Regions from separate parts of the Pararhizobium sp. A13 genome, predicted to be linked through region 1. Evidence: riboswitches for the same ligand, from Rfam matches in the RefSeq annotation. Region 1 holds a riboswitch; each other region holds the start of a gene.
The links. A riboswitch is a leader RNA that binds a small molecule or an ion and turns the genes downstream of it on or off. The one in region 1 is predicted to bind cobalamin.

Region 1 (2,195 bases):
AAACGCTGGCCGAAGCCGAAGAGCCGGAAACGCACCGCAACATCCTGAGGGATCTGCCGCCGATCAGCGAAGGTGACCCGGCCTTGCGCGGCGGTGCCGACGTATCGGATTTCACCCGGCCGGGCGCTGACGACGGCGGCCTGCGCACGTTGTGCGTTCGCACCTGCGACGGCGCCTTCTTCCCGATCTCGTCCGGCGCCACCCCCGCCGATTTCCAGCGCGATGCAGAGACTTGCCAACGCCGATGCCCGGGTGCGGAAACGGCACTCTATTACCATGCGCTTGCGACCGAAGAGACCGATCAGATGATCTCGGCCTCCACAGGCGAGCCCTATCTCGAACTGCCCACGGCCTTCGCCTACAAGACCCGTGACCGCAGCCAGCCCGGCCAATGCGGTTGTGCGCCTGCCCGGCAGACCGCCACGAACCAGAGTGTGCCGGACGACGGCAGCGGCATTCTTGAGATCAGGCCGCGCAAGGCTGACAAGACGGCAGCAAAGGCTGCCATCGCAGACCGTCCCTACGATCCGCAGAACAGCAAAGTGCGCGTTGTCGGGCCGAGCTTCCTGCCCTCCCACAAATCGTCGATCGACCTGAAACACCCGACCGGCCCCGGATACCAGCCGCAGCAGACCAACTGATTAGAGCCTCTACCTGGCCGGCTTGACACCCCAGGCGTTGGCGAAGACCAGCTCGTCGAGCGCCAGTCGCTGCCGCCAGCCTTTGACGGCCAGTTCAGGTTCCGCATAGAGCTGATCGACATAGCCCAGGCAGAGCCAGGCGATGATCTCGATGTGATCGGGTATGCCAAGAACGGCCTTGACGTCGCGCTCGTGGAAAATGCTCACCCAGCCGACGCCGACGCCTTCCGCCCGCGCGGCAAGCCACAGGTTCTGCACGGCGCAGACCGTCGAAAACGCGTCCATGCGCGGATTGTGCGTCCGGCCGAGAACGACCTTGCCGGCACGGGTCGGGTCGCAGGTGATACAGAGGCTCACCGGCGCCTTGCGGATGCCTTCCAGCTTAAGCGAGCGATACGTGTCGCGCGCGGCGCCATCGAACATCAGCGCCGCCTCCTCATTGGCACGCTGGAAGGCTTCGAACACCTTTTGGCGTCTGTCTTCGTCCCGCACGACAATGAAATTCCACGGCTGCATGAAACCGACGGAGGGTGCGCTGTGGGCGGCGGCAAGCAGCCGTGCGATCACATCGTCCGGCAGTGGTGTCGGAAGGAACTGATCGCGCACGTCACGGCGTGTCTCGATGGCGCGGTAGACGGCGGCGCGCTCGTCCGGTGAAAATGCCTCCGCCCTGACAAGGCGGTCTTGCGGTTCCGTTTGCATCGTTTGATCCCCAACAATGCGAAACCTCCCGCCGTCCGCGCGGGGCTGGTCTATCTCGTCAGGCCGGTCTTCTGACTGCGGATCAACCCGCCTTGCCGCCTTCCCAAATCACATGAGGATTCAGTGGCAGAATTCTGAAAATATTCAGAAATTCATTCTAGCAAGGCCGTCCCCGTCACAGCGTTGGGCACGTCCCGGATTTTCACCGGATTCCCGATTCTCCCGCTTTCGCGGGCACCTGAACCAAACCGATAAAGGCACAGCGGGCCGCCGAATGCAAGCGGCCCAACGTTCTCCTCACAGGGCGGCAACCGGATGTGGTGAACCGTCATAAGCGCCCCAGATCGACTGATCGAAGCAGATCACCGAGCCGGTTATCAGGCCGGATTCGGCCGACGACAGATAGGCACAGGCCCGCGCCACCTCGGCCGGATCGACAAGACGACCGAAAGGCTGGCTTGCAGCCGCCTTCTCCAGCCAGTCGTTGGCAGCGCCATGAAACTCGCGCTGGATGCGATCCTCACCTTCCGACGCCATCCACCCGATGTTGAGCCCGTTGACGCGGATGCGGTTGCGCAACACCGCATAAGCGGTGTTCTTGGTCAGTGTTTCCAGCGCGCCCTTGGAGGCGCAATAGGCGGAGATGAACGGCTGCCCGGCCTTGGCCGACATCGAGCCGATATTGACGATCGTCCCCTCTGTCTTTTCCCGGCGCATCACCTTGATCGCCTCCTGCATCAGGAAGAACGGCGCGCGCACGTTGACGGCGAACATGCGGTCGAACAATTCCGGGGTTGTATCGAGGATGGTGCCGCGATCGGTAATCGCAGCCGCATTCACCAGCGCATCAAC
Region 2 (2,195 bases), on a different replicon from region 1:
GACGGAGGGATTGGCCTCCGCGATCGTTTCCCAGCCGACCAGCGGCCATTCCTCCTCGGTCGTCACGACGTTCCTGGCGCCCAGCGTCTTCAGGATATAGGCCGGGGCGCTGTTCTTGCCCGCGATGAAGGCGTCGCCTGCGACTTCTTTGCTCGAGAACCAGAAGACGACAGGAATCTCGCCGAGCTTGCCACCGATCGACGCGACGGCGTCGGATTCCCGCTTTTTCAGGTCGACGATCAGCGCATCGCCGCGCTCCTGTATGTTGAAGATTTCCGAGAGCTCACGGATTTCCTGGTAGATCAGGTCCATCGTGAAGAGTTGCCTGCGCACGCCATCGCCGCCATCCGTGTTGACCTTGGCGACGCAATCGGCCGGCGAGACATAGGTGTTGATGCCGAGGCCTGAAAACTGCTCGCGCTTGCCGACCGACCCTTGCGCTCCGACATGCCATTCGAACTCGGCCGCGACAAGGTCAGGTTGCTCGCCGACGACGGATTCGAAGCTCGGATCGTTGTCGGCAAGACGCTTGATCGTCCGGTTTTCGGCCTCATATTCTTTCAGCACTGGACCGACCCAGACGGCGGTCCCGGCAATCTTGTCGGCCAAGCCGAGCGAGAACAGGATTTCGGTCATGCCCTGACCGATCGAGACGATCTTCTGCGGCGGCTTCTCGAAGCGGACGGTCTGGCCGCAATTGGCAATTTCCAGAGGATAGCGCGTCGGCGCAGCCGCGGCTTGTGTGCAAAGGCTCCCCAACGCAACGACTACTGCGGAAATCGGCGCGAGGATACGGGAAAAGGCGACAAAGCGCCCGGCAAGGCGGTCGAAATCAATCATCATGGCTCCTTTCCGGGCAACCCCGCCCGGGATGGTGGATCTTGCTTTCGACGGCAGGTCTCCTGGCTTGCGGATATGTGCTTTGCGTCTGCCTTCCCGCGAAACCTGAAGGGGTTCTCGCAGTGGCATGGCGCCTCAAAAAGGCGCCACAAGGACGATCGGCAATCCGCTTACAGTTGCGGGGGCAGCCACGGTCTTGGTCCCTGTTGGGTCTTCCGCACCGTGTTCCCTATTAATCCCCTCGAAGTCATCCATCGGGGAACCGTCGGCAATGATGTAGTCCGAGCGCGGCGGCGGCGTCAAGGCGAACGACACCGCTGTCAACCGCGCGATTTTGACCAGTCTTGAAGCATCGGCGCACCCTAAGGCATCAACTGGCCGCCGTTGACCTCGATGATCTGGCCGGTAATGTAGCCGGACAAAATGGGCGATGCCAGGAAGAGATAGGCGCCGACGCAGTCCTCCGGCGAACCGACCCGGCCCATCGGTACGGTACGTCGTTGCGCATCAAGCATTTCAGGGCTGGTGTAGCGTTCGTGGAACGGCGTCGAGATGATGCCAGGTGCCACGGCGTTGACGCGGATGCCGTCGCCGACGAATTCCTTGGCGTGGCCGCGGGTGATGGTCGATACGAAGCCTTTGGCGGCCGCGTAGAGAATGGCCCCATTGCCGCCGCCATTGCGGGCGGCGATCGACGTCGTGTTGATGATGAAACCGCCCTGTTTGCGCAGCCACACATGTGCGGCCCGTGTCGCGGCGAGCACCGAACGGGCGTTCAGATCCATCACACGTTGGTAGTGCGCATCGCTCATTTCGGCAGTCGCGACGCGACCGAGCATGCCACCGGCATTGTTGATCAGCCCGTCAAGCCGGCCAAAATGACCCGCTGCCTCCTCGACCACCCGTTCAGTCACCCCATCCGCAGATAAGTCGCCCTGGACAAGCAGCGCCTTGCCGCCCGCGGCCTCGACGTTCGCCAGCAGTTCGGTTGCCGCCTGGCGGCTCTCATTGTAGTGGATCGCGACGCTTGCGCCCTGGGCAGAAAACGCGCGCACCAGCGCCGCGCCGATGCCGGTCGATGCACCGGTGATCAGAACTGCTTTTCCGTCGAGATCGGGGATCCGGATCCCCTGCCATTTGTTCAGCTCGCCAGCCATGCGTCGCCCTCGGTTTCCGGCCCACGTCATTCATTCCGCAAGCGAGATAACGCTCGGACCAGAATTGTCCAGCTGGACAACCGCCTACGACCCACCCGCAAAAAGGCCCGGAACATCGCCCGGGCCTCTGGCATTCCTCGCGATCGATGATCCGCGGTTATTCGGCTGCAGCAGCCACCGCACGGCGGCGGCCGATCG
Region 3 (2,195 bases), 1.3 Mb from region 1:
GGTGACGGAGATGCATTCCAGAAGATGCTGCCGGTCGTTGAACGGCTGCAATTCGTCGAAGTGCCGGAAGGATGAAGCAATCGTCATGTCAGGCAACCCGGACCAGAGGGGTGGAGGCTCCGTGCAGGCGATCCTGCATGAAATTGACGTACCATTCGACGAACTGCATCACGCCGCCCTCATGTTCGGGTGAATAGGGGCCGGGCTGATAGGCAGGCGAGCGGATGCCGAAGGCATTTTCCTCGACGATCTGGCGATCCTGATCGTTGGTTTCCGTCCAGACATGCGTCAGTTCTTCGAGGTTGTAATCGACACCTTCGACGGCATCCTTGTGCACCAGCCACTTGGTGGTGACCTGGGTCAGTTCGGGCCCGAGCGGCAGCACGCGGAAGGTGATGGCGTGGTCGCCCAGGATATGGTTCCAGGTGCTCGGATAGTGGAAGAGCAGGAGCGTGCCGATATGGCTCTGGCTGACATCGTCGGAGAGTTGGCGCTTGACGGCGCGCTTGCCGGACATGGTGTAGCTTTCGGCATCCTGGATCAGCGGCATGCGGGCAACGCGGAACTGGCCGGTCGGCGACATCCTGAACTCGCTCGGCAAGCCTTCGGCTTCGGATTTCGTCCAGTGCTCGGCAATGATCGGGTCGTCCTTGGCGCCCTGCACGCCGGTCGCGGTCGGCGCTTCGGGATAGGTGCGGCAGAGTTCCGGGTGGTTGGCGGCGCAGTGGTAGCACTCGCGGTTGTTTTCCCAGACGAGTTTCCAGTTGCCCTTCTCGATGATCGTGCTCTCGAAGGCGACCTTGGTGTCTTTCAGATTGTGCGGCGTGACATAGGACGACACCATGTCGCGCATCGGCTGGAAATCCATCGGCTCGTCGGCGAGGCAGATGAAGATATAGCCGCCGATGGTTTCGCAATGGATCGGCTTCAGGCTGTGCTGCGCCTTGTCGAAATCCTCGCCCATCTGGCGGGCGAAGAGCAGCTTGCCGTCGAGCTCGTAGGTCCACTGGTGATAGGGACAGACAAGCTTGGCCGACGAGCCCTTCTGCCCGGCGCAGACGCGCGAACCGCGGTGGCGGCAGGAATTGTGAAGCGCCCGGACGGCACCCTGGCGATCGCGGACGATGACGACCGGATAGTCGCCGACCTGAACGGTAAAATAGTTGCCGGCCTTCGGGATTTCGCAGTCATGACCGATGAACAGCCAGTCCTTGTACCAGATCTGCTCCATGTCGAGCTTGTAGAGATCGGGATCGGTGTAGAAGGCCTGCTCCAGGCTGTGCCCGTCGCGGCGGGTCTTGAGTTTGCGGAGGACTTCGCTGCGGAGATCCATGTTCGTTTCCTTGTGCTCGCCACTTTTCGGTTGAGCGGACAGGAAAGGAACCACCACCGCGCCGGGAGTGCGCGTGGATATACTGGTTCGCCTTCCGGCTGCCCGCCGCAACCCAGACATCAATTTCGCCACAAGGCTGGTTTCCGGGCTCAGGAGCTGTCCTTTCGGACCATCGCGGCGCCTTCCCGGATCTCTCCAGTGGCCTTTTGCCGAGGTTTCGCTCCACCACCGTTGCGGGGGCAGCGCCGGATTTCGACCGGCTTCCCAATTCTCCGCCCTCCCTATAAAGGCGGCACCTTGAGTGTTTTCATCTAATCTGCCGATGCGGCCGGACAGCCGCCGATTAACGACATCCGGTTCCAGAATGACGACACACGCACAGTTGGTTTTCCAGGTGGCCGGAATGGCTATTTTATAAGCAGAAACAACGATCTTTCCTGATTTTTCGGCAGATGGCGCCTTTTCCGCCACACACTGCCAAATTCTGTGCAGCGACTGTCTTTTTGCGACATATTGCGGCGCGGCAACCCTCGTGAAAGCGCAAGCTTCGCACCATCGGGGGCGGCTAATGCTTGGAAAGACTGCGTTAACTCTCGCAATGTAGCTTCTCCTCATAAACGTTTCCGCCGCGGCATGTCCGCGGCACTCCGACGCAATCCTGGTGCAGGCCGATGCCAAACTTGAGATATTTCGACGCTGCTGCCGTCAAGAAACCGGTTCAATCGCCGAAAACGGCTGTTCATACCGAATTCCTGCGCACCGGGCGCATCAACCGGCCCCAGCAATGGAGCGTCGAGGAAAAGCGCTACCTGACCCACCAGGAAGTGGCCGCCCGCACCGGCCGCAGGCTTGAGGCTGCCGG
Region 4 (2,195 bases), 150 kb from region 1:
GAAGGTCGCTGTTCCCGTCCTGTCGCGTATCGCCAATTTTGACGATCTTGACCCGCTGGCCGCCGAACCGGAGATCGATCTCGTCTTCGTCCGCGCCGGAGAACCGATCCCGGTCGACGCCGGCCTGGTGGTCATTCCGGGCTCGAAGGCGACAATCGCCGATCTCGCCGATTTTCGCGCTCAAGGATGGGACCGCGATCTTCAGGCGCATGTGCGGCGCGGCGGTCACGTCATCGGCATCTGCGGCGGCTACCAGATGCTCGGAAGCCGCGTTACCGACCCGCACGGCATTGAGGGAAATGTGCGCGAGATCGAGGGGCTGGGCCTACTGTCCGTCGAAACCGAAATGGCGCCGGAAAAGACGGTGCGCAACAGCATGGCCCGTTCGGCCGTCTATGATGTGGCGCTGGACGGTTACGAAATCCACTTGGGTCGGACGACCGGATCGGACTGTGCTCGTCCTGCGGTGATCATCGACCACCGCGCCGATGGTGCCGTCTCGACCGATGGCAGGGTTAGCGGTACCTACCTGCATGGCCTGTTTGCCAGCGACGCCTATCGGGCCGCGCTTCTCAACAGTTTCGGCATCGAAGGTGGCGGCGAAAACTACCGTCAATCCGTCGATCGGGCGCTTGATGATATCGCGGCAGAACTCGAAACGGTCCTCGACGCGCGGTGGCTCGATACATTGATGCCGTGAAGCCTCGCACAGCCGGTCTTTCAATTGACAGGGTTCAACCGAGCGCCTAATCATCAGCCATTGGATGGTTCCCGGACCGGCGTTTCGGTTCAGGAGTAAATGGGAATGTGAAGGGATGGACCCAAGCCGGGCATTCTTATCGCAGCCGACCCCGCGACTGTAGAACGGTCAGGGTTCGCCATCCGGGAAAACCGGTGTTCCGGACAGGCTGCGTGGTGCGGCCGCGGAATGGCCGGTCCAACCGGAAAAGCCACTGGAGTGGCATCACGATCAGCCGGGGCGGGACGCCTCTATTTCTACGAATCGTCCACCTCTTCGTGATGTCGAAAAACTCCGGGAAGGCGAGGCGGACCCGTTCGGGCCTTTGACGAGGTTCGTGACGCCGTGAGCCAGGAGACCTGCCATCCTCAAGGGCATCGTGCCCGATCCAGGGAGAGACACTCCCGATGCCAGCACGGAGGTTGTCATGGCTTTTTCATCCCGCTCTCGCAGCGGCCATTCTTGCGTTTCTTGCCTCAGCGCCTGCGTATTCCCCGGCGAACAATAAGGCTGGGATCGTTCCATGACATCGACGAAAACGGGACCCGTGTTGGTTCTTGGCGGCGCTCGTTCCGGCAAATCGACGTTCGCTGAAAAACTCGTCATCGCGTCGGGTCTCGGCATGCACTACGTCGCGACCGGAAGGGCCTGGGACGGGGAGATGCAGGCAAGGATTGCCGAGCATCGCGAACGGCGGGGACCTAGTTGGCAGACGCATGAGGAACCGCTTGAACTTACCGCCTGCCTGAAAGCGATCGACGCGCCCGACCGTATCATGCTGATCGATTGCCTGACCCTCTGGGTCACCAATCTGATGATGGAGAATCGCGACGTTGCGGCAGAATTTCAGAACCTGGCCGCATGGTTGCCGCAGGCGCAGGCACGGCTGGTGTTCGTTTCGAACGAGGTCGGGCTCGGCATCGTGCCGGAAAACCGCATGGCGCGCGATTTCCGCGATCATGCCGGCCGGCTGCACCAGATCGTTGCGGAGAAATCCGCGGAAGTCTATTTTATCGCGGCCGGATTGCCGCTGAAAATGAAGGGTTGATCCATGACACTCGCAAAAGCCGCCCACGGCAAGATCCCGGCAACCGTCATCACCGGCTTCCTCGGCGCCGGCAAGACGACGATGATCCGCAACATCCTCGAGAATGCCGACGGCCGGCGCATCGCGCTGATCATCAACGAGTTCGGCGATCTCGGCGTTGACGGCGACGTGCTAAAGGGTTGCGGCGCCGAGGCCTGCAGCGAAGACGACATCATCGAACTCACCAACGGCTGCATCTGCTGCACCGTCGCTGATGATTTCATTCCGACGATGACGAAGCTGCTCGAGCGCGAGAACCGCCCGGACCACATCGTCATCGAGACGTCCGGTCTTGCGCTGCCGCAGCCGCTGATCGCCGCCTTCAACTGGCCGGATATCCGCAGCGAAGTCACCGTCGATGGCGTCATC

Region 2: it holds a riboswitch for cobalamin, as region 1 does, so the genes downstream of both, WI754_RS29495 (ABC transporter substrate-binding protein) here and bluB (5,6-dimethylbenzimidazole synthase) in region 1, are expected to answer to the same signal.
Region 3: it holds a riboswitch for cobalamin, as region 1 does, so the genes downstream of both, WI754_RS10075 (aromatic ring-hydroxylating dioxygenase subunit alpha) here and bluB (5,6-dimethylbenzimidazole synthase) in region 1, are expected to answer to the same signal.
Region 4: it holds a riboswitch for cobalamin, as region 1 does, so the genes downstream of both, cobU (bifunctional adenosylcobinamide kinase/adenosylcobinamide-phosphate guanylyltransferase) here and bluB (5,6-dimethylbenzimidazole synthase) in region 1, are expected to answer to the same signal.

Annotation. Positions count from the first base shown of each region.
Region 1 covers NZ_CP149510.1:3,378,615-3,380,809, forward strand. Annotated here, with positions in the region: gene WI754_RS16680 (DUF2865 domain-containing protein) at 1-641, shown strand, start outside; gene bluB (5,6-dimethylbenzimidazole synthase) at 651-1,343, opposite strand; cobalamin riboswitch at 1,387-1,600, opposite strand; gene WI754_RS16690 (SDR family oxidoreductase) at 1,641-2,195, opposite strand, start outside.
Region 2 covers NZ_CP149512.1:172,752-174,946, reverse strand. Annotated here, with positions in the region: gene WI754_RS29495 (ABC transporter substrate-binding protein) at 1-840, opposite strand, end outside; cobalamin riboswitch at 875-1,122, opposite strand; gene WI754_RS29490 (SDR family oxidoreductase) at 1,203-1,997, opposite strand; gene WI754_RS29485 (multidrug effflux MFS transporter) at 2,155-2,195, opposite strand, start outside.
Region 3 covers NZ_CP149510.1:2,092,456-2,094,650, reverse strand. Annotated here, with positions in the region: gene WI754_RS10080 (hybrid-cluster NAD(P)-dependent oxidoreductase) at 1-87, opposite strand, end outside; gene WI754_RS10075 (aromatic ring-hydroxylating dioxygenase subunit alpha) at 89-1,333, opposite strand; cobalamin riboswitch at 1,450-1,648, opposite strand; gene WI754_RS10070 (DUF6656 family protein) at 2,005-2,195, shown strand, end outside.
Region 4 covers NZ_CP149510.1:3,532,132-3,534,326, reverse strand. Annotated here, with positions in the region: gene WI754_RS17380 (cobyric acid synthase) at 1-700, shown strand, start outside; cobalamin riboswitch at 749-1,121, shown strand; gene cobU (bifunctional adenosylcobinamide kinase/adenosylcobinamide-phosphate guanylyltransferase) at 1,263-1,787, shown strand; gene cobW (cobalamin biosynthesis protein CobW) at 1,791-2,195, shown strand, end outside.